Regions from separate parts of the Paenibacillus sp. VMFN-D1 genome, predicted to be linked through region 1. Evidence: riboswitches for the same ligand, from Rfam matches in the RefSeq annotation. Region 1 holds a riboswitch; the other holds the start of a gene.
The links. A riboswitch is a leader RNA that binds a small molecule or an ion and turns the genes downstream of it on or off. The one in region 1 is predicted to bind ZMP and ZTP.
Positions count from the first base shown of each region.

Region 1 (14,998 bases):
GGTGCCGACTTCGGCCACTTCGATGTCAGATTTATATTGTTCAATTTGACTTTTAATCAGCGTACTGATTTCTTCAGGTCTGATACTCAAGTGTCTTCACCCCTATCTACTGTGCTAGTCTGTTAAAAGACTTTTCAAGCCGTTCCAGCTTCCCTGCCAAACTGCCGTCGTACAGCATATCGCCGATGACGACTTTTACACCGCCGAGCAGATTTTTATCAATCACGTTGGTTACGCGAATTTTCTTCTTAGCCAATGCTCCAAACTCCGCGGCAACCGTTTCGATTTCCTGGTCGCTCAGCGGATAGGTGGAGTACACCGTGGCGTCCGCAAGTCCAAGGCTTTCGCCTTCGATCCGGACGTAGCTGTCCAGCAGGTCGGCGAACAGATCCGCTCTGCCCCGCTCGATCAGCATATCAACGGTGTTCATGACCGGCTGGGATACTTTGTCTTGAAGGGCCTTCTTCAGCACATCCAGTTTCACCGATACGGCAATGTTGGGCGTGGAGATAAAACGGCGGATCTCGTCATCCTGGGTAATGGCCCCAACGACGGCCTTGAGCTCCTGCTCCACTTCCAGCGTTTTCTGCTGCTGCGCAGCCACTTCAAACAGCGCCTTCGCATAACGCTTGGCTGCTATTGTCTCCCGGCTCATGGTCTGCCCCCTACCTCTTTAAGGTACTGGTCCACGAGCTCTTCCTGAGCTTTGTCGCTGCTGACTTCCTTCTCAAGCAGCTTGGATGCGATCTTCACGGATACGGCGCCCAGCTCGCTGCGCAGCTCCTGAACCGCCTTGTTCTTTTCGCTTGCGATATCGCGGACAGCGTCCTCTTTAATACGGGCAGCTTCCACTTTGGCTTGTTCCATAATCTGGTCAGCCTGTTTGCTGCTCGTTTGTCTGGATTGCTCGATAATGTCGTAAGCCTCTTTGCGCGCATTTTCCAGAGCTTTTTTCTGTTCTTCTACGTAAGCAATGGCTTGTTCGCGGGTTTGTGCCGCTTCGTTCATTTGACTCGTCACAAGCTCACGGCGCTTCTCCATGATGGAGAACAACGGACCGAAAGCATATTTGCTCAGGAGCCAATACAGAATCACAAACGCAATCAATGCCACAATGAAAGACGAAGGGATAATATTCAATCTAGTCACTCCTTTCCGGTGCACGTTCAATCTTGTTCATCAGACAATCAGATAAGGAAGGATCCAAGAACCTCCCTTATCTGACGGCTAAAAAGAAGGCGCGGATGGCCGTGGCCTTCCCCGCCAAACCTTACTGCTTAAATTAAGCTCCTGCGTAGAACAAGAACGCGAGTACGACACCGATGATTGGAAGGGCTTCGACCAGACCTACACCGATAAACATTGTCGTTTGAAGCGTAGATTTCGCTTCTGGCTGACGAGCGATACCTTCAACCGTTTTACTTACGATCAGACCGTTACCAATACCTGCGCCAAGTGCGCCCAAACCTACTGCAATCGCAGCTGCAAGAAATGCCCAAACTCCCATTGATAAAATCCTCCTTAGAGATGTGTATTTGTTATTATTTATGTTTAGTTAAGAGTGAAGAAAGAAAACTCCAAGCTTAACTTTGAAGCTAGTGTTCGTGTTCGTCGTGACTTTCTATCATTTGTGAGATATAAACCATCGTCAGGATCGTAAAGACGAATGCCTGGATAGCGCCGACGAAAATACTGAAGCCCTGCCAAACGATGAGACCGAGTGCGGAAGCGATGTATCCGCCTACGCCGAGTGCGGTCAGTTTCAACAGAACCGAGATCAGCACTTCACCCGCGAAAATATTACCGAATAGACGCATGCCCTGCGTCAGCAGCTTCGCAAACTGCTCGATAACGTTGATCGGGAAGAAGAACCAGTAAGGTTGGAAATAGTGCTTGAAATAACTCTTTGTATTTCTGGTCATTCCCAGGAAGTGCGAAAGGAAGAATACGATAAACGCGAGCCCCATGGTAACCGAGGCATCAGCCGTAGGTGATTTCCACCAAGCCAGCTCGACTTCTTCTACATCCGGATGTTTCGCAAATTCTTCGGTGACAGATACGATTTCTTTGCCAAAGATATGCGCATGTTCCGGATCGTGGACTCCTGTAACGATACCAAAAGGAAGACCCAATAGGTTGCCGACGAAGATAAACATAATAAACGTCAATCCAAGGGACAGAAAGTGCTTCCCCTTCTTCCAATCCATCGTGCTGGAAATCAGGTTCTGGACAAATTCCACCGTCCATTCCATGAAATTCTGCAATTTCCCCGGGTTTTCGACTGACAAGTTACGGGTTGCCAGCTTCGCGATCACAAACACGATTACGGAGGTTACGATGAGCATCAGGATTGTGGAAAGGTCGAATTTTATGCCGCCCAATTCAATAATCGGTGATGTATGCATGTTTTTCTCACCCCTTTCTCAGTTGAAGGTCTACTCCTGTTTACGAGACAATCGAATCCCTATGAATAAGAGAAGAAACTGTGCCAATACCAGTGTTGCCGCTACGGCATACAGGTTAAACGTCTCCGGCCTTTGATAGGCCACAACGACGGCCAGCACACTGAGGGCTGCACGGGTCAGAAAACCCATATTTACTCTCTTGCCGCCCCCGCCTTCGACTGAATCCAACACTTTTTGCACTTTATAGCCCAAATAAAAGCTATTGGCAAGGCTGACACTGGAGCCAAGCACCATACCCAGCGCTATACTCCGGTATTGCGGGAAGACAGCAGCACCCAAGAAGCAAAGAGCCAGGAAATAAAGTGTCGCTCTAGTCAATACCCTGCGGTATTTCCATAGTTCACTCATCACTTTCCCCCATGACTGCCTTGGTGATCATAAAAACGCTTACGCCGCCAATCGCCAGACCCAGCAAAACTCCGAATGCAATCCAGAGTCCGGGTCCTCCCCAAATCTTGTCCAGCCAGGAGCCGAGATAAAAGCCCCCTAAAGTACACGCGGCCAGATCGATTCCGATGGCGCTTACAAGGCCCGCATACTTCAGAGGGCTTGCAGCAGCATTTTTATTGGATTTTTGCGGCTTATCAGGTTGATTCATCTCTGTCCACCCTCTAATCCCAGTTCATTTTACTGAATGACCCGAGAGTTTGTCAATTGAACAAATCCGTGTCGAAACTGGCTGGAAATGTGACTTAAATCACTGCAAAAAGCCCGCAAATCCGTGTCAACCGTACAGTTTAACTGTATGCTGTACCCTTTGCCCTCAGAATATGGCTTAACTTTCCTTTGTGAACATTCTGTGAAATTGTTCCGGACGTTCATTTTTGATGCCAAAATGATGCAAAATCGCGTCGACAATCCGCTGGGATGCCTTGCCATCTCCGTAAGGATTCGCGGCGCCGCTCATCGCATTATAGGCCTCCTGATCGGTCAGCAAATGCTTCGTCCGTCCGTACACTTGTTCCTCATCCGTTCCGACCAGCTCGAGCGTTCCCGCCTCGATCCCTTCCGGTCGCTCGGTCGTGTCACGGAGCACCAGCACCGGCACACCGAAGGATGGAGCTTCTTCCTGAAGACCGCCGGAGTCCGTCAAGATGAGATGCGTATGCGGATAAAAATTGTGCAAGTCTACAACATCCAAAGGTTCAATCAGCTTAATTCTTGGATGATTGCCCAAAATTTGATGTGCCGGTTCTTTGACCGCCGGGCTTGGATGGACCGGATACACGATGGCGATATCGTCGAATTCGTCAGCGATCCGCTTCACGGCACGGAAGATGTTCAGATGAGGCTCGCCCTGCGATTCGCGCCGATGCGCCGTCATCAGGATCAGCCGCTTGCCCTGCGCCCAGTCGAGCACCGGATGGTGATAATCCGACTTGACGGTGTACTGGAATACGTCGGTAACGGTATTGCCGGTCACGTAAATGTGGGACTCGTTCTTGTTCTCCTTCTTCAGGTTGCCTGCAGACCAGTCCGTCGGGGCAAAATGAAGATCGGCAAGCACGCCGGTCAGTTGGCGGTTCATCTCCTCCGGATAAGGGGAGAGCTTGTTCCACGTTCTCAGGCCCGCTTCGACATGTCCTACCTGGATCTTCTGCAGGAAGGCCGCATAGCTGGCCAGGAAGGTCGTCAGCGTGTCTCCGTGCACCAGAACGATATCAGGCTTGGCCTCTTTCAAAACCGGCTCCAGGCCCTGCAGAACGCGGATAGTCACCTCGTTCAGCGTCTGATTCTCTTTCATGACGTCCAGATCGAAATCCGGCGTAATCTTGAACACCTCGAGCACCTGATCCAGCATCTGACGATGCTGGGCCGTTACGCAGACGACGGATTCGATATGCTCGGGATGCTTCTGCAGTTCTAAGATGAGCGGAGCCATCTTGATGGCTTCCGGGCGCACCCCGAAGATCGTCATCACTTTAATTTTTGACATATGGTTTCCCTCTCCTTACTTGGTTCCGTACAGCCGGTCTCCGGCGTCTCCCAGTCCCGGAATGATATAACCGTGATCGTCCAGCTTCTCGTCCAGGGCAGCTACATAAATGTCCACGTCAGGATGGGCTTCCTGTACGGCTTTGACTCCTTCCGGCGCGGCGATCAGGTTCATCATCTTGATCTGGGTGCACCCCCGCTTCTTCAGGACGTCGATCGCGGCAATAGCCGATCCGCCGGTCGCCAGCATCGGATCGATGACGATCAGCTCGCGCTCGGTCACGTCCGTCGGCAGCTTCGTGTAATACTCGACAGGCTGCAGCGTTTCCGGATCGCGGAACAGGCCGACATGTCCCACCTTGGCGGCGGGAATCAGCTTCAGCATGCCGTCGAGCATGCCGAGCCCGGCGCGCAGGATCGGAATCAGGCCGAGCATGCGGCCCGCCAGAACCTTGCCGTCCATCTCAGCGACGGGTGTCTGCACCTTGACCGACTCGAGCGGAACCTCGCGTGTAATTTCGTAAGCCATTAAGGAAGCAACCTCATCGACCAGTTCGCGAAAATCTTTCGTGTTCGTCCGCACATCGCGGATAAATGTCAGTTTGTGTTGAATCAAAGGGTGATCACAAATCACCAGTTTTCCCATGTTAGTCCCTCCGGTTAAATCGTAAGTCTAAGTGCTGTCATTGCCGGTTAGTTAGATGCCCATTCGCATACGATACATGCAAGTACACAAATCTTATTTATTATATCATTCCTGGAAATGATTTTGCACCCAAGAAAGATATGTTTATTCTGGCCCAAAGATCAGCCGGCTTAAACGTTAACCGAAAGACCGCGCAAGGGAACCGGCATGTTGTAAACACCCCGTAAAGACCCGCCAATCTGACATCTGCCCTTCGCATCTACCAGTCTTAAATCTAGCAGCTCCCTCTGAACTACTATATAAAAGCCACTCTAAGAGTGTGAAGGCACACATCCGCTGTGACGACAGAAAGGTTTATTGACCTATACGGCTTTTGAGAGCGAAAAGAAAAACGTTTTATCGGCATTCATTCTCAGAAAACAGACCGCGTTTAGCGGGAGTTTCTTTTGCGAGATCAGGATGGTTAGCCTCGAAACCTCGGAATATCTCTATTTTTCTTATCTCTAAAAAAAGGGACCGGAGAACATTCCCCAGTCCCTTATATTCTCACAGACCTATACTTCTCAAGATCGGTGTCCTATTAGTAGTTCAGTTCAGGATACAGCGGATATTGATCCGTCAGTTCCTTCACCATCGCCGCTGCTTTGGACAGCACGGCTTCGTCCTTAGGCGCCTTCAGCGTCATAGCGATGATCTTGCCGATTGTCACCATAGCCGCTTCATCCATGCCGCGGGAAGTCGCAGCCGGCGTACCGATCCGGATTCCGCTCGTGACGAACGGGCTGGTCGGATCGAACGGAATGGCGTTTTTGTTGACGGTGATACCGACGGAGTCCAGCACCTTCTCGGCGTCTTTCCCTGTAATGTTTACGCTGCGGGTATCCACCAGCATCAGGTGGTTATCCGTGCCGCCGGATACGATGTTCAGGCCTTCGCTGATCAGCGTCTCAGCCAATACTTTGGCGTTCTTCACCACGTTTTCGGCATACGTTTTGAACGATGGGTCCAGCGCTTCGCCCAAGGCTACGGCTTTGGACGCGATAACGTGCATCAGCGGACCGCCCTGCGTGCCCGGGAACACGGCCTTGTCGATGGCCGCAGCCCATGGCTGCTTGCACAGAATCATGCCGCCACGCGGTCCGCGGAGCGTTTTGTGCGTTGTCGTCGTAACAAAATGGGCGTGAGGCACCGGGTTCGGATGAAGCCCGGCCGCAACTAGGCCCGCGATATGAGCCATGTCGACCATGAACAGCGCGCCTACGTCATTGGCGATCGAAGCGAGAGCTTCGAAATCAATCGTACGCGGATAGGCGCTCGCACCGGCGACGATCAGGCGCGGACGATGCTTGAACGCAAGCTTGCGGACTTCGTCATAATCGATGAGGAACGTATCTTCCTGGACCCCGTAAGCGACGAAGTTGTACAGCAGACCGGATGCGTTCACCGGGCTTCCGTGCGTCAGGTGTCCGCCATGGGCAAGGTTCATCCCGAGTACGGTGTCCCCTGGTTTTAGCGCTGCCAGGTATACGGCCATGTTGGCCTGAGCGCCGGAGTGCGGCTGCACGTTGGCATGCTCGGCTCCAAACAGTTCTTTCGCACGGTCACGGGCGATATCCTCAACGATATCGACGCGCTCGCAGCCGCCGTAGTACCGCTTGCCCGGATATCCTTCGGCGTATTTGTTCGTGAGGACGGAGCCCATGGCTTCCATAACCGCTTCACTGACAATATTCTCCGATGCGATCAGCTCGATGTTTGCACGCTGACGCTTCAGTTCCAAATTCATGGCCTCGAGTACAGCCGGGTCCTTCTTACGCAATTGATCCATGTTAATAGTTCCTCCCTTATTGGAATTCAAAATAAAATGTTCACTTTAATCATCCGCTCATGTTAATCGCAAAGATCTGAACTGCCGCCGTCACGGTCGGCTCTTCCGGCTTCTTCATCCAGACGGTACACCGCCCGTTCGCCGCCGATCAGCTTGGGCCGCGTGTAGGCCGCATTCACGCGCGCATGCCCCACATACCGCAGGGTCGGGCGGAAAGGTACCGCCACACGCCGCAGATGCATGCCGATCATCGTCTCGCCGATGTCGATGCCCGCGTGAGCCTCGATCGCTTCGGCCAGACAAGGCTCCTTCATGGAACGGTAAGCAGCGGCAGCCATAGAGCCGCCCGCTTTCGGAACAGGAACGGCGGCGACCTCGGTTAAACGAAGGCGCTCCAGTACGGAACGCTCCATCACCAGCGCCCGGTTCAAATGCTCACAGCACTGAAACACCGTGTCGAAGCCGAACTTGGCCCGGACCTCGCCGATCGCCTGCAGCAGCTCCTCAGCAACCCCGAGTGCCCCGGAAGTGCCGATGCGTTTCCCGGCCACCTCACTGGTGCTCGTTCCGACAACCAGTACCTTACCAGGGCCAAGCCCCGCGGCTTCCACCAGCTCATGAAGAATTTGGGATACCTGTTCTCCCAGCGAAACTTCCAATGGACTGCCACCTGACATGCTTTCCATGAGAAAACCTCCCTAATTGTGCAGATACCGCTCTTCAATCGCTTTAATCTTGTTCACGCGCCCGACATGACGCTCGCCGCCGCTGAACTCCGTGCCCAGCCACGCCTTGACGATTTCCTGGGCCAGACCTGGACCGATGACGCGTTCGCCCATCGCCAGCACGTTGGAGTCGTTGTGCTCCCTTGTGGCAATCGCCGAGAACACATCGTGGACCAAGGCGCACCGGATGCCCGGAACCTTGTTCGCCGCAATGCTCATGCCGATGCCTGTTCCACAGATCAGGATTCCCCGGTCGGCCTCGCCTTTGGTAACCAGATCGCACACAGGGAGAGCATAGTCGGGATAGTCCACGGAATCCGTGCATCCGCATCCCACATCCGCAACTTGATGCCCCATTCCTTCGATCACGGCAATGATGTCTTCTTTCAAACGTATACCCGCATGATCTGTTCCAACAGCAATTTTCATCTTTCGAAAAACCTCCTAAAATTTCGCGCAATACAGAGAAACGAATCTAGCGCTCCCCGGTATTCCCGTGACTTCTTGTACCATTATAACTCATTTGCAGCCACTAGACGAAAAAAAGAGCAGTCCGCGGATCATTCCGCAGAATTGCTCTTTTGCCCAGGCGACCGGCCGTATATTCCGGTGCTCCATCGTGGTTGGATCCACATTGTCGCCAGTTACACCGGAACCGATGTTTTTCACCTTCATCATAAAGCATGACGCGATGAAAATCAATCTGCAAATTTACTCCATTTTTTCAGGCCTAGGCTCCTGCCCAAGTGCCAATTTAAGCTTGTTTCTTAAAATGTACGGAACGCCTCCAGCTTATCCAGCAGCCGCTCGATAGCGGCGCGGATTTCTGCGGCGGTAACATCGTAATCATCGCGGGACCCGCCGAACGGGTCCGAAATATCAAAGCTCGGGATCCGCTGCTGGATCTCGATCAGCCGCTCCCGTTCCTCGTCCTCCAGCTGCTGTCCGAGCGCCCGCTTCATTTCCCAGGTGGCGTACAGGCTGTCGAGCTCCTGCAGGTCCTTGATCACGTTCTCGTCATCTTCGGTGTATTCCTTCAGGGTATAAATTTTGTCAGCCGCGAGCGGAAAGCTCCGGATCACATGCTGCTTATGCCCCTGGGTCAGTGTCAAAATCAAATCCGCCCAATCCACCGTGTCGGCCCTGAGCGGCTTGGCGGTCAAATGCTCATCGATCTCGTGGTCCCGCAGCACCGCTTCCGCATGACGCGAGATGGGTGTCCCTTCAAGGGCGGCCACACCGGCCGAACGGACTTCGAGCGGAACGCTGCGCTCCTTGGCCAGCTTGCGAAGCAGAGCTTCGGCCATCGGGCTGCGGCACGTGTTACCCGTACAGACAAACAAAATATGCTTCACGTCTCTAGCACCTCCCGAAGTGTCTTTGCCGATATTGTATCAGAAGATAAAGGCGAGGCCAAATGCCAGCAAAATCGCGCCGCCAAGGGCCTCCCCGTATTCGCCGAGATTCCGGCTTACCCTCCTGCCGAGCAGGAGTCCAAGCACGGCCATCGCGCCCCCGCAGATCCCGAAAGCCAGCACGGTCAGAATCCGGTTGCTCTCAAACATCCCCAGGGATACGCCTACCGAAAAGGAGTCAATGCTGACGCTGAGCGAAAACAGCAGCATCCCCAGCAAAGAGCGGTGATCCACCATTCGCGTTTCGCTTGTTTTGAAGGCATTCAGGACCATGTGCCCGCCCAGCAGCACAAGCAGCCCGCCGGCAACCAGGGCGGCTACTTGTCCAAGCAGCGAACTGACGTAATATCCCATAAACATTCCCAGCAGCGGCATCAACACATGGAAAAGGCCGATCAGCAGACTGATCTTGAGAATATGCAGCAGCCGGATTCCTTTCATGCCGATTCCTACGCCCAGAGAGAATGCATCCAGTCCTAATGCGACGGCCATTATCATGATTGTCATCAGCTGCCCTAAACCGGCAGAAGTCTCCAACATCCCTATTCCCCCATGTCCGTTAGGTTCTTGTACAACCATATGCGGACAAGAGGTAAATGATGTCTCTTAAAAGGTGCGGCGAGAGGTCACAAGCGCACAACCCGCTGGCCGGCGGCCTTGCGGAGCCGGTTCATAATGGCAGCGCCCAGACCCTCTTCCGGGCAGGCTTCCGACAAAATAAACGTCACGCCTTCTTCATCCATGCGGCGAAGAGCGGCGTACAGCCGGTGGGCGGCCGCTTCCAGTCCGGCAAGACTGCCGAGGGACTGCACGCAATCCGCGGCGTAACGGCCGATATGCTCCTCGAAAGCCATCACGCCGGTTCTCTCCCCGCGTCCCGCCGCGGCCTTCAGCTGCTCATCGATCCAGCCGGATACCTGCTCCGGCGTGCCGCCCTGCACAATGGTGAGCGCACCCTTGGGAGCGTAGTGCGTATATTTCATGCCGGGCGATTTCGGTGCGACGATCTCCTCTTCATCCGGAGAGCGTTCGATTCCCGGATCGGTCGTCACCGCCGTCCCGGAGGCGGCGGCAAGCTGCTCGCTAGTAATGCCGCCGGGCCGGAGAACGGTGACGCCGCCGTCTTCCTGGACCTGCACGACGGTGGATTCAAGGCCGACCCCGGTCGGCCCTCCGTCCAGAATACCGTCGATCAGCCCGCTCAAATCTTCCTCGACATGGCCCGCGAGCGTCGGGCTCGGCCGTCCCGAGCGGTTGGCGCTCGGCGCCGCCACCGGACAGCCGGATTCACCGATCAGCTTCAGCGCGATCGGATGGTCCGGCATCCGGATGCCGACTGTCGCCAGCCCCGCCGTTACGCGCGGGGACAGCACGCCCGGCCGAAGCGGCAGCACCAGCGTCAGCGGGCCGGGCCAAAAAGCCGCCATCAGCCGCCGCGCCGTATCGCTGACCTCCGTCACGAGCCCGTCCAATTGGCTTGCATCCGCAATGTGGACGATGAGCGGATTGTCGGACGGACGGCCCTTGGCCTTGAAAATCGCCTCGACAGCCTCCGTATTCCGGGCATCCGCCCCAAGGCCGTAGACGGTTTCGGTCGGAAAAGCAACGGTACCGCCATCCCGTAGAATGGCGGCTGCCCGGCCGATCGACTGCTCTGCACGGGACACCGCTTCCCTCTCCGCTTCTGCGGCAGCGGTGCTGCGTCCCATCAATACGGTCACATCCCATACCGGTGTGGCATGGCTCTTATTTGCATCATGGGTGGAAGGAGCGCTTCCTCCATCCTGCCCTTGGTTCAAACCTTTCATCGCTGTTCATTCCTGTCATCGAAATTGGTATGTTTTATTATAGCACATCTGCAAAATCCCCATGACGCACGCCCCTGGACAGGATGACTGTTAGTTCCTAAGCGAACAGCCCCGTCAGCCAGGACCACAGCCCAGAGAGCATGTCTACCAGGAAGAAGCGAACTTCCGGCTGGGAAGCATCGGCAGCTGCTTTCCCGGAAGCTTGAGCGGATGCCGTATCCGTCACCTTGGCCGACGCCGTGGTCACGGCGCCCTTAGTGTCACCCTTGGCATCCGCGGGTTGAGCCTTGGCATCGGCAGGCTGAGCCGCAGCATCTCCACTGGCCGCATCGATGAAGCAGAGCGGAGGGAACAGCACGCACCACCAATTTTGACCGTTGCCTGCCCCCAGTGTGATCCGGAGTGCTTCATAGTTCCCGGCTGGATACACTGTACCGCCGTACAGTTTGGTCGGAAACGGCACGATGCCCAGTTCAACATGGTAATCGTAATGAATGCCTCTCTTCTCCAGCTCACGGCCCACCAGATCGTTCAGTTCCGGCAAATGCTCCCGGATTGTCGTTCTCGCCTGATCCAGGCTTTGCGGGTCCTCAAGCTCCTGTACCCAGCCGTTCATCTCCGCTACTACGGCATCGCGAATCTCGCGTTTGACCAGCTGGTCATCCGGATTATCGGAATTGGCCAGGATGCGCAGGCGGATGGATTCCTGCGGAATCGGCCCGCCGGCCACGGCCGCGTCGGTCTTTTGGCTCTCCCACATCATGGCGATCATAAACAAAATACAAAAAATAATGGCGGTATCCTTCACTAAGTCGCGCAGCCAGTCTTGCCCTCTATATTTCCCCTGCTTCATCGTCTTTTCCATTTTCCCCGGGCCCCTCTCTATCAGAACAATTCTATGATAGTTCTTAGTATGTCCGGGAATGGTAGAGTCTAAACCTAGCAATCTATATATAGATTGAATTAAAGAAATCCAACCTTGGCACGGGTATTCCCCTTGGAAACAAGGAATGAAAAGAAAAACTAGAATTCATCTTATCTAGTATTTCTATAAGCTTTGAACCCGCAAAAAAGACCGCCTTCCCAAGTCCGAGAACTTGTCGAAAACGGTCGTTTCTTGTAAAACACCAGCTTCACATGCCGGCTTTCGCCTGTCCGCCTTGAGCAGCAGTCCCCTTAGCGGGGGTCAGCATCTCGTCGTCCACTTCCTCCCCATGAACGCGCACGCTCATGACGATACCGATGCTCGCCATATTGATCAGCAGCGAGGTTCCGCCGTAACTGATAAACGGCAGCGTAATCCCGGTCAGCGGCATCAAGCCGATAAAGGCGCCGATATTTTCGAAGATCTGATAGAGCATCATGGCGATAATGCCTACGATCAGAATCGGCCCTGCCCGGTCCCGGCACTCGAGACAGATCAGAATCATCCGGTGGATCAGGATAAAATAGAGCAGCAGCACGACCGATGAACCGACGAAGCCAAATTCCTCGGCGATTTCCACGAAAATGGAGTCCGAATAAGTATACGGCACGCGCCCGGATTGAACCGAGGACCCTTTCATATACCCTTCACCCATCATGCCGCCGGATGCGATCGCCAGCTTGGCGTTTTTCGTATGATAGGACGCCTTGGCCGTCGCCTTATCCGGCACCAGCCATGGGTCGAGACGTTCCGTCCAGTGCTCCCGCCCGATGTCCTTCATAAATTTCTCAATATTGTCGTGAAAATGAATGTAAGAAAAAATGCTTCCGACGGCGACGGCCCCCAACACCACCAGCGCAATCAGCGCATGCCAAAACTTGATGTTACCGATCCATAGCAGTCCGAGCAAAATCAGAACGTAGCTGAGCGCGTTCCCGAGGTCATTCTGAATCATAACGAGCGCAAACGGCACGAACGTCAGCAGTCCGATCGGGACCACGTCATGCCAGAACGAGAGCCTCGATTTATTTTTGCGCATAATGATATATGTCAGAAAAATAATCAGGATGAGCTTGAACAGCTCCGCAGGCTGCAAACTAAAGCTTCCCATCTTGATCCAGCCTTGGGCGCCGTTGACGTCGGTCCCGATGAAGTTAACCGCAACGAGCAGGGCCAACCCGAACAAATACAGATAAAGCGCATATTTGACAAGCAGCTTGTAATCGACGATAACCAGCCCAAAAAATGCGATGAAGGCAAGCACGTAAAACTCGATCATTTTAATATGGGAACCGGCAAACTTCGTCCCCTGTGTGACACTGTAAATGGACATGATGCTGATGCCCATAAAAATCAAAAGAATAAAAACGACGACATAATCCACTTTTTTCAGCTTTTGAAGCATGGCTATCCTCCTGTGCGGAGCCTTCCGCTCCTCGTTGCCCCTGATGCGTACCTGTCTATTGTAATAGAACAGCCATGCCATATTCAATTCCTGTTAAATCCATCCCGGATGAGGCGCAGAATTTTGCCCGTTCCTGTGGCCGGAGCCGGTTCGTTCTGCAGCGGGAGCAGCTCCTCTTCCTCCTGCCCGTGAATCCGGACGCTCATCACTACCCCGATGCTGACCATGTTGATCACCAGTGAGGTGCCGCCATAACTGATAAAAGGCAGCGTAATGCCGGTCAGCGGCATCAGACCGATAAAGGCGCCGATGTTGACAAAAATCTGGTAAATGAACATCGTGATAATGCCTGTAATCAGGTATGGCCCCGCCCTGTCGCGGCAGTCCGCGGCAATCAGAATCATGCGGTGGATCAGAATAAAATAAAGCAGCAGCAGCGCTGACGAGCCGATAAATCCGTACTCCTCGGCAATCTGGACGAAGATCGAGTCGGCAAAAGCCAGCGGAACCCGGCCGTCGGACTGGATCGTCGTCCCCTGCATGTACCCCTTTCCGTCCAGGCCGCCCGACCCGATCGCCAGCTTGGCGTTGTAGGTCTGCCAGCTGTCGTCACGGGAAGCTTTGTCCGGAACGAGCCAGGGGTCAAAACGTGCGATCCAATGCTCGCGGCCAATGGACTTGAACAACTTCGCCGCCTCGTCATGATAATGAATGTAAGCCTGAATTCCGCCGAAGATGGCGGCAAAGGCCACGGCGAACCCGATCAGCGCATGAACATACCGGATGCCGCCGATCCACAGGAGCCCTACCAGAATGAGGAGATAGCAGAGCGCGTTCCCCAAGTCGTTTTGCGCCATCACCAGCATAAGCGGAACCAAGGTGAGGAGCCCCATCGGCACGACATCCCGCCAAAAGTACAGGCCGCGGGACCGGTCTCGATTTTTCCTCAGCAGCAGGCTGGACAGAAAAATGACCAGGAACAGCTTGAACAGCTCGGCCGGCTGCAGGCTGAGTCCCCCGGGAAGGGTGAGCCAGCCGCGGGCACCGTAGTATTCGTTACCGGCAAACAGGACGAATAAGAGCAGCATCAGGCCGAAAATATACACGTACAGTGCATATTTGATCAGCAGCTTATAATTGACGAGCGAAGTCGCCAGAAACCCTGCAAAGCCGATGACGTAATAGACGGCCATCCGCACCGAATAATGATCGGTTTTGGGCCGGCCGGCGGTGACGCTGTATATGGAAGTCAGACTGAATGCCATCAGGCAGAGCAGCACCAGCATGACGGCGAAATCCAATTGTTTCAGTTTGCGCAGCATATCCTTTCCTCCAGGGAAAACATAGGTAGTTCCATTGTAGAGGAAATTGGGTCAAAAAGAAAATTATGGGATCACCGGCGGACGCCGAGAACGTGGCGCTCAATGCCGGCGAGGTCCGGGATGATCATAATCTCATCCCAATGGCCCGCCTGGCGGAGCAGGTCTGCGACCTCGCCCGCCTGGCCAATGCCCAGCTCGAATCCGATGAGCCGGGGCGGCTCCTGCAGCAGCGGCAGCTGCTGCATCATGATGCGGTAAGGCGCGAGCCCGTCCGCTCCGCCGTCCAGCGCCGTGCGCGGCTCATGGTCGCGCACCTCGGGCTGCAGGCCGGGAATATCGGCCGCAGGAATGTACGGCGGATTCGACACCAGGATGTCGACCCGCCGCCCCGCAAACGGCTCCAGCAGGTTGCCTTCCTCGAAGGCAACCTGGGCGCCGCTTACTTCGGCGTTGCGCGCGGCGACCCGCAGCGCGTCCGCCGAGATGTCGCTGGCGTAGACCTGCCAGCGCGGGGCGTGCAGCGC
Region 1 covers NZ_QRDU01000004.1:442,061-457,058, reverse strand. The annotation lists gene atpA (F0F1 ATP synthase subunit alpha) at 1-90, opposite strand, end outside; gene C7820_RS25930 (F0F1 ATP synthase subunit delta) at 107-655, opposite strand; gene atpF (F0F1 ATP synthase subunit B) at 652-1,140, opposite strand; gene atpE (F0F1 ATP synthase subunit C) at 1,283-1,507, opposite strand; gene atpB (F0F1 ATP synthase subunit A) at 1,596-2,405, opposite strand; gene C7820_RS25910 (ATP synthase subunit I) at 2,436-2,813, opposite strand; gene C7820_RS25905 (AtpZ/AtpI family protein) at 2,806-3,063, opposite strand; gene wecB (non-hydrolyzing UDP-N-acetylglucosamine 2-epimerase) at 3,241-4,401, opposite strand; gene upp (uracil phosphoribosyltransferase) at 4,417-5,046, opposite strand; gene glyA (serine hydroxymethyltransferase) at 5,627-6,874, opposite strand; gene C7820_RS25885 (TIGR01440 family protein) at 6,937-7,551, opposite strand; gene rpiB (ribose 5-phosphate isomerase B) at 7,573-8,028, opposite strand; ZMP/ZTP riboswitch at 8,176-8,257, opposite strand; gene C7820_RS25870 (low molecular weight protein arginine phosphatase) at 8,367-8,954, opposite strand; gene C7820_RS25865 (manganese efflux pump MntP) at 8,994-9,554, opposite strand; gene C7820_RS25860 (L-threonylcarbamoyladenylate synthase) at 9,641-10,723, opposite strand; gene spoIIR (stage II sporulation protein R) at 10,920-11,642, opposite strand; gene C7820_RS25850 (FtsW/RodA/SpoVE family cell cycle protein) at 11,956-13,152, opposite strand; gene C7820_RS25845 (FtsW/RodA/SpoVE family cell cycle protein) at 13,236-14,474, opposite strand; gene C7820_RS25840 (HemK/PrmC family methyltransferase) at 14,546-14,998, opposite strand, start outside.

Region 2 (14,998 bases), on a different contig from region 1:
CCTGTCACGCTGAAAGATTTTAGCCCGGCTGCTTCAGCTGCTTGTTCAAACGCGGCGGAATTGTACCATCCGGCGGAGGCTGTCCGTTTCTCGGAACCGCTGCTTGGGCGGTATACTCCTACGGTATTCGCTCCGGCTCCGAATGCAGCTGTGATGCGTGCCGCCAAGCCATAGCCGGTCGACGCGCCGATCACGAGCACGTTTTTCGGCCCTTGGACGGCCGGCTTGGATTTGACGTAATCGATTTGGGCCTGGACCTGCGCAGCGCATCCTACAGGATGTGCCGTCGTGCAGATAAAGCCCCGGGTTCTTGGTTTGATGATCATGTGAATGATTATCCTCTCTTTGTTAAAGTAAAATATCGTTTGTTTGGATTCAGGTTTATGTATCCCATACAACAGCCATGAGGAAACTCCTTTAATGATATTATATCTAAAAACCGAAATACAAGGGTTTAAGCGGTGAATGGTAGAAGCGGAGAGATTTCGGGATGTCCACCCATTTGACAATGAGAATCATTATCAAGTAAGATGGATACAGTCCGGAAATCACGGAGCCGACATGAGGCGATGATTCCGCAGGAATACAGCAATCATATCGATTGACGGGAGGAACCACCTATGTTTATTCAATTGAGAACAATGGCTGTGCAAAAAGGGTACAGCGAACAGGTTGCGGCCAGATTCACCAAGGACGGCCCGATGGACGAGATGAACGGATTGATCGACAGAACGGTCATGGTCAATACCAGAGGAAGAGAGCAGGACGAAGTCGTCGTCATGATCCGCTGGGAATCCCAGGAAGATTGGAAAAATTGGGAGAAAAGCGAGGCGCATCTTCAAGGTCATCGCGACAAGAAGGGCCAGGAGCCGCCAGCCTATATGATCAGCACAACCGTCAAAATGTATGAAGTGCAGGCTGTGAAGCCGGGCAAGGCTTCTTCCAGCACCAATTAACATCGGGAAACAAGAAAAAACCGCCACTAATGGCGGTTTTTTGTGGTCTTCATGATTATTCCGGGGCATTCTCTCTGTCCCCTGCTGTTGCTGCACGGTTTCTGCGCCCGTAAATCCGGTACAGTACAATTCCGAACAGCGTTCCCACCAGCGACATGCCGGAAATCGTCAGAAACAGCGTTCTCCCGCCGAATGCCTCATACAGCGCGCCGCCTGCAAAGGAAGCGATAATGCCGGAAACCCCGAAGAACAGCAGCGCCAGCACCGTCTGCCCGGTTGCCCGCCATTCGACCGGAACGATGCGGTACAGGTACTGAATGGCGGCGGAATAAAACACCGGAAAGGTGAGCAGCTGCAGTAACTGCAAATAGGCGAGGAGATGCGGGTCCTCAATCCATGCCGATGCGAAAAAGCGTATAAAGTAAAAGAATCCCGAAAAGGCGATCAGCATCAGCTCGCTGCCTTTGCGAAGCCACCAGAAGCTCAAGGCGAACACGACGATCTCGCTTCCGGCTGCCAGAAACCAGGCTTGTCCCACCAGGCTGGCCGTCCCGCCCAGCTCCTTGATGTAAACTCCTAAATAAGTATCGTTCATCCGCGCGGGGATCGAGCTGATAAAGACCAGGATGAGAAAGAGCAGAGTTTCTTTGCTGCTGAGAAAATGCTTCAGGCTGGAAAGGGTGACCGGTTTGCCCGACACCGGAGCGTCCGGCATGAACAGCGTAATGACAAAGCTGACCAGACCAATGGCCGCAAACAAATACGCCAGGCTGTGCGCGCCGTACGAAGTCATGAAATAGCCTGCGAACAATGACATCACTGCATAGCCAAGCGCCCCATAGGTGCGAAGCGAGCCGTAGCTGATCCCCGCCGATTCGGCGACGCGGAAGTTCAAGCTCTCCGTCAGCGGATCGACCGGCATTAGAAAAAAGTAGGTGAGCATGGCAAACAGGATGATCAGGCTGTACGTTCCGGTATGGTACAGGACAAAGCCGGTCATGATGGCGCAAACAAGAAGGAGCAGCAGCACTTTCCGGATCGTTTTGGTCCGGTCGCTGATCATCCCCCACAGCGGCTGGGCCACAATCGTGATAAATCCTCCTGTACCGACGATGAAGCCGATCTGGGAAGGCGATAGTCCCTGCTCATCAAAATATACGGGAAGAAACGGAATGAAAATGGCCAGCAGGGCGAAAAACAGAAAATTAAACGCTTTAACAGGAGCGGAAGTTCTCATGGGTACAATAGATCCCTCACGTCATTTTGGAAATAGGTTAAATCGCGTTAGGACATTGTATCATGAATCTATCATTTTCTAAATCACCGATTTGTCACGGAAGGGGCGGACGTAGTATGGTAGACTAGAGTTACAGACTTCAACAATAGCGGGGGAAATGATGATTAAATTGGTATCTTGGAACGTGAACGGGCTCAGGGCCTGTGTCAATAAAGGTTTTATAGAATATGTAAAGCAAGTGGACGCGGACATCTTTTGCGTGCAGGAGACGAAGCTCCAGGAAGGGCAGATCTGCCTGGACGGCATGGACGAGTATTACCAATACTGGAACTACGCTGAGAAGAAAGGCTATTCCGGTACCGCCGTCTTTACCAAGCAGAAGCCGTTGTCCGTGTACTCCGGGCTGGAAGAGGACGGGGAGCCGGAAGGGAGAATCCTTACGCTCGAGTACGAAGGCTTTTACTTGGTCAACGTGTATACGCCCAACGCGCGCCGCGATCTGTCGAGACTGGATCTCCGGCTGGAATGGGAGGACCGGTTCAGAAGCTACATTCAACAGCTGGATACTCGGAAGCCTGTCATCATTTGCGGGGATCTAAACGTCGCCCATCAGGAAATCGACCTGAAGAATCCTAAATCGAACCGTGAAAACTCGGGTTTTACTCCTCAGGAACGCGGCAAAATGACAGAACTGCTGAATACGGGGCTGATCGATACGTTCAGACATTTTTACCCGGAGCAGGAAGGCGCGTATACCTGGTGGTCCTACATGCCCAAAATCCGTGAGCGGAACGTGGGCTGGCGGATCGACTATTTTCTCGTATCGGAACGGCTTGCCCCGTCCCTGATTGACGCCCAGATCGATCATCTGATCCTGGGGAGCGATCATTGTCCGGTCAAGCTGCTGATGGACGAAACGAAGCTGTAAACGGTGGATCCAGTCCTTGAAATCCGTCATCCCTGGCTCACTGCGGCAATAAACATCATCAGACATTGCAGCGGTGAGTGAGGGGCATGATCCCATTTTTTAATATCATCCACAAAGATGGGGTGTTGACAATCCGGTAAACCGTATGCTAATTTATTTCTATAAATTTAGAAATACGAAATCAGGAAGGAGGAGGGGAATATGAACGAAGATGTGGAGTCCAAGCAAGCCGTAAAAATATACAAGGCACTGGGCGAACCGACTCGTTTGAAAGTGGCGATGATCCTTTCCCGGGAAGGTGAAGCCTGCTGTTCCACGCTTGGGACCAAGCTGGAAACTGTAGCGGACTCCACGCTGTCCCATCATCTGAAGCAGCTGGCAGAGAGCGGTCTGCTGGATTCGCGTAAGGAAGGCACCTTTGTTTTCTACTGCCTGAACCGTGAGGTAGCGCAGAAATATGCGCCATTTCTGTTGAACTAATTTTTTTTGTCCTTTATTTCTATGATTGTAGAAATACGAAAATATTATTCAAAGGAGTTTGATTGCATTTATGACCAGCACCTGGAAGATTTACATTTTGGCCATTATCAGCTTTTTGGTAGGTACCTCGGAATACATCGTTTCCGGTATTTTGGATAAAATTGCGGATTCGATGGGCATTACAGTCGTTGCCGCGGGCCAGCTGATTACCGTGTTCTCACTGACATACGCGATCGCTACGCCTGTTCTCATGGCCCTGACGGCAAGGTGGGACCGTCGCAGGCTGATGATCACGGCCCTTGGCATTTTCGTTGTCGCCAACATCTTGTCGTTCGTGCTGCCCGGATATGAACTGCTGCTGGCGTCACGTATACTGATGGCGCTTGGTGCGGGGATGGTCGTCGTCACGGCGCTTAGCATCGCCGCCAAAATTGCGCCTGAAGGTAAACAGGCTGGCTCTTTGGCCACCGTCATCATGGGCTTTACAGCTTCGCTCATCATCGGTGTGCCGCTCGGAAGAATGGTCGCGGCTGCTTTTGGCTGGAAAGCGGTATTTATCGGGATTGCTCTGCTCGGCATTGTCGCGATGCTCATCATTTCGGTGACCATCCCGCGGATTCAGGGAGACGCGCATGTGCCCCTTCGGCAGCAGTTTTCCCTTCTGAAAAATCCGAAAGTTGCGCTGGGCCTGTCTATCAGTTTCTTTTGGCTGGGCGGCTACTCGGTGGCTTACACGTATTTGTCCCCTTATTTGCTTCAAATATCCGGATTGCAGGAGAGCCTGCTGAGCACGGCCTTGTTAGCTTTTGGCATCGCCAGCCTGGTCGGCTCAAAAGTGGGAGGCTTCAGTGCCGATAAGAAAGGGGTGACCTTCACCCTATTGAGCGGGATGACCCTTCACGTGATCGCTCTTATTCTGCTCAGTCTGGCCGGCCATTCGGCGTTCGCCGTGTTCGCCATCCTGATCTTGTGGTCATTCGCCGCATGGTCGACAGGACCGGCACAGCAGTACAATCTGGTGACGATCAAGCCGGAATCCTCCGGTGTCATGCTTGGGCTCAACCAATCGATGATGCAGCTGTCCATGGCGGCCGGCGCCGGCATCGGCGGCGTAGTCGTCTCGGGCGTCTCGCTGTCGGCGGTTACATGGATCGGGGCCGTGGGGGTACTGGTTGCGATGCTGGCGCTGTTCGGCTTGAATCAGCTGTCCGCACGGCGAAAGGTTGCGGCGGCGGAATAAAGGAACGGGTCTTCCATTCGTATGGAGCAGAAGAACTACGTATATCTAAAAAAAAAGCGGCCAGTCCTCTTTAGGGACTGACCGCTTTTGTTATTTTAAACCCACTTGCCTGCGCGGAACACCGGCTCAACGGTGCCGTCCGGCAGTTCACCGTCAATGTCCAATTGGTCCGAACCGATCATGAAATCGACATGCGTCAGGCTGACGTTGCCGCCTTTGGCGAGCAGCTCCTCTTTGCTCAGCTTGGTTCCGCCCTCGATATTGACCGGATAGCAGCTTCCAAGCGCGAAATGGCAGGAAGCATTTTCGTCTACGCCTGTATTGTAGAAGACACGGTTCATGAGCGAAATCGGGGAGTCATGCGGCACCAGCGCCATCTCGCCGAGGTAGGACGCGCCTTCATCCGTTTCCAGCAGCGATGTCAGGTGCTCGCGGCCCGATACGGCATCGTATTCCGTCACTTTTCCGTCTTTGAAGGTTAACTTGATGCCTTCCACCAGCCGGCCGTTCAGGTTGAGCGGAAGCGTGCTGGATACCGTTCCGTTGACTCCGGTCCGCAGCGGCATCGTGTAGATTTCCTCCGTCGGCATGTTCGCTACAAAATACACGCCGTCCTCCTTCAAATCCCCGCCGCCGAGCCACAGATGCCCTTCCGGCATCTCGACCCGCAGGTCGGTGCCTGGCGCGCGGTAGTGCAGGCTCTTGTACCGCTTGTCGTTCATGTACTGCTGCCGTTTTTTCAGCTCGGCGATATGATCCCGCCAAGCCGCGACGGGATCCCCGCTGTCGACGCGGTTCATGAGGAATACGGCTTCCCACATAGCCGGGACGCGTTCTTCCTCCGGCAAATCGGCGTAAACCTTGTTCGCCCAGGCGCGGGTCGGAGCCTTGATCAGCGACCAGCTGACCTTGTTGCTGCGTACGTAGGCCTGATACTTCTCGCGGGCCACCGCCGCCGCTTTCACGGCCGTCGATACTTTGGCGGAATCGATGCCGCGGAACAGCTCAGGGTCGGGCACCTTGATGTGCAGTACCGCGCCGCCGCCTTCGGCGAGCTGCTCCATCATGTCGGCCTGCCACTTCGGATAATAAGCGAAAGAATCGTCAGGCGCTTGTTCATACCGGATGCGGGTCACCTTCTCGTCGTCCCAATCGACCTGAACATATTTGGCGCCAGCCTCATAGGCTTTGGACACGATCTGCCGCGTGAAATCTACGGTTTCCAGCGGGGATTGCACAAGCAGCACCTGGCCGGGCTGGATGTTCACCCCGACCTTGATCACCAGTTCGGCGTATTTCTCCAGCATTTGTTCAAAATGATCCATGATTCAAGTTCCTCCATCGTATGTGAAATGGCATTCCTGCCGAGAAAAGAATGTCTGTCTACCAGTGTATCTCTATCCATTTCCTTGATGCAAGCTTATCGGGGCCTCCCGTCTTTTTCGAAAAACTTTTTTGCATGCCTACCGGAGTTTAGGTTTTTTTAAGTTTCGGCTGATATCGTGTTTGTCATATGAAGGAAGGGAGAATGGACATGAATAAAGCGGTAAAAAATGTGCTGATCATTTGCGGATGCGTCATTGTGATCGGCGCAGGGGGGACCTATTTTTATCAAAAAAACGCCAGTGCGACGAAAACGGAAACGGCGACCATTACATATGCCGTCGAGAGGGGCGACTTGTCCAAAACGGTAACGTCCTCCGGCAATGTGGAAGCACCCGAATCGGTGAACTTGAGCTTCAGCGGAAACTCCAAAGTGACCAAGGTCAACGTAAGCGTCGGGGAAGCAGTGAAAAAGGGGCAGCTGCTTGCAGCGATGGATGCAACGGCGCTGCAAAACGACCTGCTGTCAGCCCAGGCGAAGTATGACAGTGCCGTGGCGAAGCTGGACAGCATCCAGGCTGGAACGGACTCGGCTACCTTAAGCGAACAACAAGCCCAGGTGGCCAAGGCGCAGTCCGACCTGGAGAATGCCAAGACGGCGCTTACGAACGCAAAAAAGGCGGCCAATGCATCGTACCTGCAGGCACAGGTGGACAAGGCCAAAGCTGCCGTCATCAGCACGCAGGCCAAGCTGGACGAAGCGAAGAAGGGGACGGACCCGTTCCAGATTTTATTCGCTCAAGTCGCGGCGGATAATGCCCAGAATGCTTATAAACAAGCGGTATCGCAGCAGAGCAATCTGGATCAGCTGAAAGAAGCGGTTACCAATGCCGAATCACAGGTGGATAGCGCGTCCCGCGCCTATGATCAGGCGGTTTCGCAGCTGGCCAAGCTGCAGGAAGGGCCGGCTGAAAGCGACGTGGCCAGTGCCAAAGCCGACGTGGCCATGGCACTCGCTGCCTTGAACGACGCCAAGGCCAACGCAGCCGGGGCCAAAATTTATGCGCCGTATGACGGGATCATTTCCGCCGTGAACGCCAAGGTCGGGGAGACGGTCGCCGGCGACGCTGCTGCGGCCATTTCCATGTTCTCAACCGGCGGAAGCTTCCGGATTTCGGCCTCCATTGACGATACCGATATCACCGATGTGAAGGTCGGCCAGGACGTCAATATAACATTTGACGCGCTCACGGGCGTAACGCTGAAAGGGAAAGTCGTGTCCAAGGCGGTGCTCGGGGAAGCGCAGACCAGCGGCGTCGTGACGTTCCCGGTCGGCATTGAAATCACAGCGGGCCAAGATAACGCAGACAAGCTGATTCCGGGTATCAGCGCGACGATTGCCATTATTACCGACGGTAAGAAGAATGTATTGAAAGTTCCTGATGCGGCGATCAAGTCGTTTGGCGGACGGAAAATCGTCATGGTCGACAAAGGCGGCAAAGAGGAGCAGGTGGAAATTACAACCGGCCTTGATGACGGGGCTAATTCCGAAGTGCTGACCGGATTGTCCGAGGGCGACAAGGTGACCATTACGATGACGACGACAAAGACGAGCACCGGAACGAGCCAGGGAACCATGGGCGGCTTTGGCGGCATGGGCGGTATGGGCGGCTTCGGAGGCATGAGCGGAGGCGGCGAGATGCGGCAGTTCAACCGCGGCGGCGGAACGGGTGGAACCGGAGGAACTGGCGGAGGCGGAGCACGCAGCGGCGGCATGGGAGGTGGCGGACAGTGATCACCTTTGATCAAGTGAAGAAAATTTATGCATCGGGCGAGAACGAGGTCCAGGCGCTGAAGGGCGTCACCCTTCAAATCGATGAGCGCGAGTTTGTCTCCATTATGGGACCGTCTGGTTCAGGAAAATCGACCATGATGAACGTGATTGGCTGTCTGGATAAACCGACTTCCGGCAAGTACATGCTGGACGGCATCGACATCGGCTCGGCATCGGCCAAGCAGCTGTCGGAGGTGCGCAACCGCAAGATCGGTTTTGTCTTTCAAAACTTTAACCTGCTCAAGCGAACCTCTGCCATTGAAAACGTCGAGCTTCCGATGCTGTATGCGGGCAAAAACAAAAAGGAGCGGCGGGAGAAGGCCGAGTACTGCCTTGAGCTGGTCGGCCTGAAAACCCGGATGCATCACAAGCCGAATGAGCTCTCCGGTGGACAGCAGCAGCGGGTCGCTATTGCCCGCGCCTTGAGCAACGACCCCGCCATTATTTTGGCGGACGAGCCGACGGGCAACCTGGATACGGCATCATCCGAGGAAATCATGGGCATATTCCGGAGACTGAACGAAAAGGGGCATACGATCGTCATCGTCACCCATGAACCGGACATCGCCGCCTATACGAAACGGGTCATTTGGTTTCGCGATGGCCTGATCGAGACGGACCGGCTGAATCTGGAGCGTGAGAGGGTATGAATGTGGGGGAACTGCTGCGCATTTCAATCCGAAGCTTACGGTCCAACATGCTGCGCTCCTTCCTGACGATGCTTGGAATCATCATCGGCGTGGCGACCGTCATTGCCATGATTTCCATCGGTCAGGGAACGAGCAAGCAGGTGACGAGCCAAATTCAGAGCCTGGGTTCCAATCTGATCACGGTTACCGCAGGCTCGGGGTCGTCAACCGGCACAGCGGCAGGAGGCAGCCAAGGCGGAAGCCCGGGCACGCTGAACATTTCAGACGCTGACCCGATCTCCAAAATCGATACCGTGAAGTACGTCGCGCCGGTCTCGCAGGTGAGCGCGCAGCTGCTGAACGGATCGAACACGGCCTCCGCCACGATCATCGGCTCGACGCCGGGCTATGCCGACATCAAATCGTGGGAGACGGACATCGGACGTTTCTTTACGGAGGATGAAGTCAATGACCGGGCAAAGGTCGTGGTCCTTGGCGCAACGACGGCGGAAACGCTATTTGGTGAAGCGGGCTTCGATGCGGTCGGCAGCATGATCAAAATCAACAACATCCCGTTTCGGGTCATCGGTGTGCTCAAAGCCAAGGGTTCTTCGGGAACGGTTGACCAGGACGACACCGTCATCGCGCCGATCACGACGATTCAGTCCCGGTTTCAGACCGGGAGCTCCCGGAGCAGTGTCCGGCAAATTTTGGTCGAAGCCAAATCTACCGACGTGATCAACAGCACCATGGCGCTGATCCAGTATACGATGCGCCAAAGCCATAAACTTGGCGGGGCCGACGATGATTTCAGGGTTCAAAGCCAGGAGGATGTCATGTCCTCCGCCGAAAGTGTCACCAAAACGCTGACCCTCTTTCTAGGCGGCGTGGCGGCGATATCCCTGCTCGTCGGCGGAATCGGCATCATGAACATCATGCTGGTGTCCGTTACCGAACGGACGCGGGAGATCGGTATCCGGAAGGCGATCGGGGCCAAGGAAGGGACGATTCTATCGCAGTTTCTATTTGAATCGGTCACCTTGGCTATTCTGGGCGGTGTGATCGGCGTCATCCTTGGCTTCGGCGGCTCCAAGTTCGTCGGCAAGCTGATGGAAGTGACCACCGCGGTGTCCATGAACTCCGTGCTGCTTGCCGTCGGGTTCTCGGCCTGCATCGGTATCGTATTCGGTGTATTCCCGGCAAGACAGGCCGCGAAGCTGGATCCGATCGAGGCGCTGCGGTATGAATAGGCCGCCGTTTGTGACGAACGGATTGATGTGAATCGGATACCAACCGACTCAAGAACATTACATCTTGGGTAGAAAAAAGGGCATTTCACCGAATGATGTTCGGCGGAATGCCCTCTTGCCATTTATGAAGCCGTTACCTGGCGTATTTGTGATGCCGATACGCGGCTTTTTAAGTGTCCCTTGGAAAACCTGACCATACCGATGGCTGGTTTATCCCAGCTGTTTTTCCGCCGCATCCACCGTGTGCTTCAGCAGCATGGCGATGGTTACCGGTCCGACGCCCGCAGGGACGGGTGTAATGGCGCTCGCTTTTTCCAGACATGCCTCATAATCAACGTCCCCGACATTGCCTTCATTGTAGCCTGCGTCCAGAATGACGGCTCCGTCCTGAATCCAGTCTCCCTGAATGAATTTCGGTTTGCCTACTGCGGCAACAACGATCTCTGCCTGGGACACGATATCACCAAGGCCTTTCGTTCTCGAATGGCAGATCGTGACCGTGGCATTGCGGTTCAGCAGCATCAGCGAGACGGGCTTGCCGAGAATCGGGCTGCGGCCGACAACAACAGCGTGCTTGCCTTCTACAGGAATCCGGTAGTAGTCCAGGATGGTGATGATGGCCGCCGGGGTGCAGGAAGGATAGGCGGCAAAGCCGAAAGCATTCTGCGCAAATCCCAGCGTGGTGACGCCGTCGACGTCTTTTTCAATGGCGATCGCGTCGAATGCGGCTCTTTCATCAATCTGATGGGGAACCGGATGCTGCAGCAGAATTCCGTGAACGTTCGGGTCGGCGTTAAGCTTCTGAATTTCACGGATAAGCTCCTCGGTCGTCGTCCCCGCATCCAGTGTGATTTTTAACGATTCCATCCCGAGCCGTCTGCAGGCATTGCCTTTCATGCGCACGTATGTCGCCGATGCCGGGTCGTCGCCTACCAAAATTGTCGCCAGGCAGGGGGTAATCCCTTGCTCGGACAGCCGTTTCACCCTGCTAACCAAGCCGTCCTTAATGTCCTGCGCCACGCGCGCTCCGTCCAAAATCAGCGTTTGTTCTGTCATTGTCTGCATCTCCTTTAAATCATGGTAAGGTCCAGAAAAACATAAAGAGGCAAGGGGAAATTCCCCTTACCTCTGCCCAGGCGTACGGCTGTTTATATCCATGTGCTCCCTCATGGTTCATCCCATGTTTCCGCCAGTCGCACACAGTCCATCTATGTAGAATGATACCTTATTGTGCTTACGGGCACAATGGGGAGTTTTGAGAATGATGCTTATGTGCCGCCGTTTCTTTTAAACACGATGTAATCCATTTTTGTCTCAACCAGCACCATCAGCTGCTGCGCCATATAAGACGCCGTGTATTTAAAATCAACCTCTGCCCAGTGCATAATGACCCCCACCGTGGCCGACATCCGGTAGCTCAGCATGATTTCGTAGTCGATCGGCGGCTCGGTCGGTTCCATTTCGATATGCATGTCCTTTCGCATCGACTCCCTGAGCCTGTCGTACATGTCCATCGCCAGCTTTCCGCGTTCGACTCGCGATAAGGCCAGGAACACATCTTTATGCTGTTCGATATGTTCAAACAAGCGCAGCCCCGAGGGGTAGGTCATCGAGGCTTCAATTCGCTCCAGGCCCTCATACGGCTTGACGAGCAGTTCGGCGATGCCCTGCAGAAACTCGTCGTGGATTTCCTTGAGCAGGTCTTCTTTGCTGACGAAATGCTTATAAAAGGTGCCCCGGTTATAGTCTGCACGGGCTGCGATGTCCATAATAGTCACCGAATCGAAGCCTTTATCGAGAATTAAGGAAACGAGAGCGGATTTGAGCGCCTGCCGGGTTCTTCTGGCTCTGCGGTCAAGAACGTGTTCATCTGTCAAATGCATCTGCCTCCAGCTTGTCGTTTCTCCTATTATAACGTAAGTTGGGATGCCGCCAAAACGCAGAAAATCGTCAACAAAAAGAAGGTAAATGTTCAAGATTATCATGGTTCGGTGACATACGGCGGCAATCTGTTGGATAGATGACATTATTTCGAAATATGATTATTGTGTAAACAATTAATAAGGGTGTAACCTATACATGTAGCAGACATGAGCTATAAAGCCTATAAATCATTTTATAAACTTTGTTGAAAAGGAAGCGATTCAGTCATGAGTCAAACACAAACGAAAACTGCAGTCATTACCGGCGCGGCCGGAGGAATCGGGAAAGAGCTGGCACGGCGTTTGGCCGAGCGCAAGCTGAACCTCGTCCTGGTCGATCTGAAGGAAGATGCGGTCAAGAGCGTCGTCGAGGAGCTTGGCCTGAACGATACCAATTCACTGGCGATCGCTGCCGACGTATCCAAAGAGCAGGACGTGCAGAACTATGTGAACCGTGCTGTTGAAAAATTCGGCACCATCGATTACTTTGCGAACAATGCAGGGATTGAGGGCCCTACTGGGCTAATCGAAGAGCAATCCGTGGAAGCGCTTGATCTGGTATATAACGTCAACGTCCGCGGGGTGTTCCTGGGGCTGCATTACGTTATTCCAGTTATGAAAAAGCAGAATTCCGGCGCAATATTGAATACGTCTTCGCTTGCAGGCCTGATGGGCGCGCCAGGAGTGGCCCCATACATTATGTCCAAGCATGCCGTGATCGGCTTGACGCGCGTTGCTGCCAACGAGCTGGCTTCGCTGGGCATCCGGGTTAATGCGGTTCTGCCTGGAACGATCAACACCCGGATGATGCGGCAGATTGAGGCGAACTCCGGCAATGCAGAAGCGTACAAAGCCGCCAATGAAGCGGCCACACCGATGGGCCGTTACGGCGAGCCGCAGGAAGTAGCGGCGGTAATGAACTTCCTCCTCTCCGATGAAGCTTCTTTCGTTACAGGTTCCCTGTACACGGTAGACGGCGGGATGGTCGGTCAGTAATCACGACAACCGGATTCGGCCAAAAAAAGAGGAACAAATGTTCCAGGAATTTATTGACAACCGAGAGAAATAGCGCTATAGTGGGTTCAACATAGTGATTGGAAGCGGGAGAAGCACCCTGCAGGAAAGGCGTCATGCCTTACTTGCGGGGTGCTTTTTTTGTCCATTTATTATGAATTTTGATGATTTGGGGGAGAGATGAAGATGTCGTATGTAAAAGTTTTATGGAAAAACAGCTTGTTGACGGTTTTATGCTGTACGGTCGCGTTGTTCATGCTGGGTCCGGCCAAGGCGGACGCCGCATCGGACAGTGCTTGGGACGCCGCTTTGCAGAGTATAGGCGTGCTTCATGACAGCTATAAGGCGCTGGAAGAGGCCAATAAGCTGAAGAAGCAGCAGATTCAAGTGCTCCGGAAACAGAATGATGACCGGTTAAAGTCTGTCAATGCGAAGGTGCAGGGGATCGACAAAGCCAAGATCGACAAGCTGAAATCCGAAGCCGATCAGGCTCAGAAGAAATATCAGCCGCTGCTCAATGAATATACAGACCTTGGGAAGAAGGCGGCGGATGCGAGAAAACGCAAAGACCAGAAGGCCGCGCTTCAGTACGATCTGAAGCGCAACCAGATCAAGGCCTCGGCCAGTGCGGCCCGTGCGGAAATCAAGAGCCGTAAGGATGCGCTCGCTGCCGCCAAGAAGGAAGCCTCGGCCAAAGCCAAGGCGGTGAAGGATACGTTGGCGCAAGTCCAAACGTTAAAGAAGCAGGTAACTGCCGAGAATAAGAAGATTACGGCAGCGAACAGCACCCGAAGCGCGTCGGACAAACGGTATAAAGCGGCAGTCAAGCTCGGGAACGCGATCACAGCAACAGCTGAGCTGACCGTGATGTATAAGGAGCTTGGTAAAATCAGTGCTTCCCTCAATCAAATTTACCAATGGGAGAAGCAGATCGATTCCGTCATCCGGACAGCGGAAACGAAACTCCCTAAGTCTTGAAGGACAAGCGTGATATTTCCTAGTAAAGTACGTTTTGCCAAGGGGGATTACTCCTTTTTCTCCGGTTCGGTTGCTGCGGCCGGCTGCCATAGGATAACATGCCGGGTTTTGCTCCATTTTTCATAGAACAGTTGCGGCTCCTTCTTGAATACGCAGATGACGACATGAATAAAAAAGACGGTATTCATGGCGAACACAATGAGTCCCAGGATCATGCGAAGGATCGGCGGAACGGTGTCAAGGGAGCCGGCCAGAACCCGATTGGCTCCAAAAAACAGCCAGTAGAGCATTCCATATCGAACCACAAGCGATTTAAGGGAGATTCGCTCCCCTTCATCGGCCAAACGGATGCGGACAAGCCATTTGCCGGGAGTCAGACCTCCAGTCAGCCAAGGTATCAGCATGAAATACAGTCCGGTCGCAACCCAGAAGGAAGCCGGTATATGCAGGATATGCAGAATACCAAGCAGGATTGCCCAGACGATACCGTCCGCCATAAAGGCAATTCCCCGCCGCGTATAGGTCACCCGTTTGGTTGCCCGGTCGATATTGGCATCCAAATGCTCAATGCGGGGAAGAAGGCCGGATAACCATTCGGCTGCCAAGAATCCAAGCAAACCGCCGAGCGTGTTAGTGATCAGGTCATCGACGTCAAATACCCGGTACGGGTGATCGTAGAACCCGAATATTCCGGTGAGCTGGGTCGTCTCAAACAGCAGCGACAGCAAAAACGACAGCAGAATGGAAAGTTTCCATCCCGTCCGGAAATAATAACGGAGGATCATACCGAACGGAACGGTAAGAAACACGTTGAACACCACTTGAAGGAAGGCGCGTTCCGTAAGCAGCCGCAGGTACGTCGAGGGCTGCGATGACACGACGGACGTTTCTTTCAGGATGTCGTGAATGAAATTCAGCGGCACCAGCTGAAGCGCCCCTCCGGCCATGGCCGGATTGTGCCGGGAAGACGGCAGCGGAAGGATGACCAGAAACAGTGCATTGAGCAGGTACAGCAGGAACAGGTACAGCACAAACGCCCTGATTTTATGGATATAACCGTGTCTGCGGTATTGGACGACCATGAAGGGAATGGTAAAAAATAGTGCCGCAAAGGGAAAAGACAGAAATGCATATGAGATTGGAAATACATACGAATGAAACACGACTAAACTGCACCGCCTTAATTTCTTTATGGTTTCTTTCGGCC
Region 2 covers NZ_QRDU01000001.1:2,509,185-2,524,182, reverse strand. The annotation lists gene fabV (enoyl-ACP reductase FabV) at 1-326, opposite strand, end outside; gene C7820_RS11560 (antibiotic biosynthesis monooxygenase) at 621-956, shown strand; gene C7820_RS11555 (MFS transporter) at 1,012-2,193, opposite strand; gene C7820_RS11550 (exodeoxyribonuclease III) at 2,357-3,121, shown strand; gene C7820_RS11545 (ArsR/SmtB family transcription factor) at 3,323-3,601, shown strand; gene C7820_RS11540 (MFS transporter) at 3,672-4,841, shown strand; gene C7820_RS11535 (aminopeptidase) at 4,937-6,166, opposite strand; gene C7820_RS11530 (permuted SH3 domain-containing protein) at 6,376-7,959, shown strand; gene C7820_RS11525 (ABC transporter ATP-binding protein) at 7,956-8,648, shown strand; gene C7820_RS11520 (ABC transporter permease) at 8,645-9,877, shown strand; gene C7820_RS11515 (bifunctional 5,10-methylenetetrahydrofolate dehydrogenase/5,10-methenyltetrahydrofolate cyclohydrolase) at 10,088-10,933, opposite strand; ZMP/ZTP riboswitch at 11,001-11,084, opposite strand; gene C7820_RS11510 (TetR/AcrR family transcriptional regulator) at 11,146-11,754, opposite strand; gene C7820_RS11505 (SDR family NAD(P)-dependent oxidoreductase) at 12,028-12,795, shown strand; gene C7820_RS11500 (hypothetical protein) at 13,000-13,791, shown strand; gene C7820_RS11495 (VanZ family protein) at 13,839-14,954, opposite strand.
Region 2: it holds a riboswitch for ZMP and ZTP, as region 1 does, so the genes downstream of both, C7820_RS11515 (bifunctional 5,10-methylenetetrahydrofolate dehydrogenase/5,10-methenyltetrahydrofolate cyclohydrolase) here and rpiB (ribose 5-phosphate isomerase B) in region 1, are expected to answer to the same signal.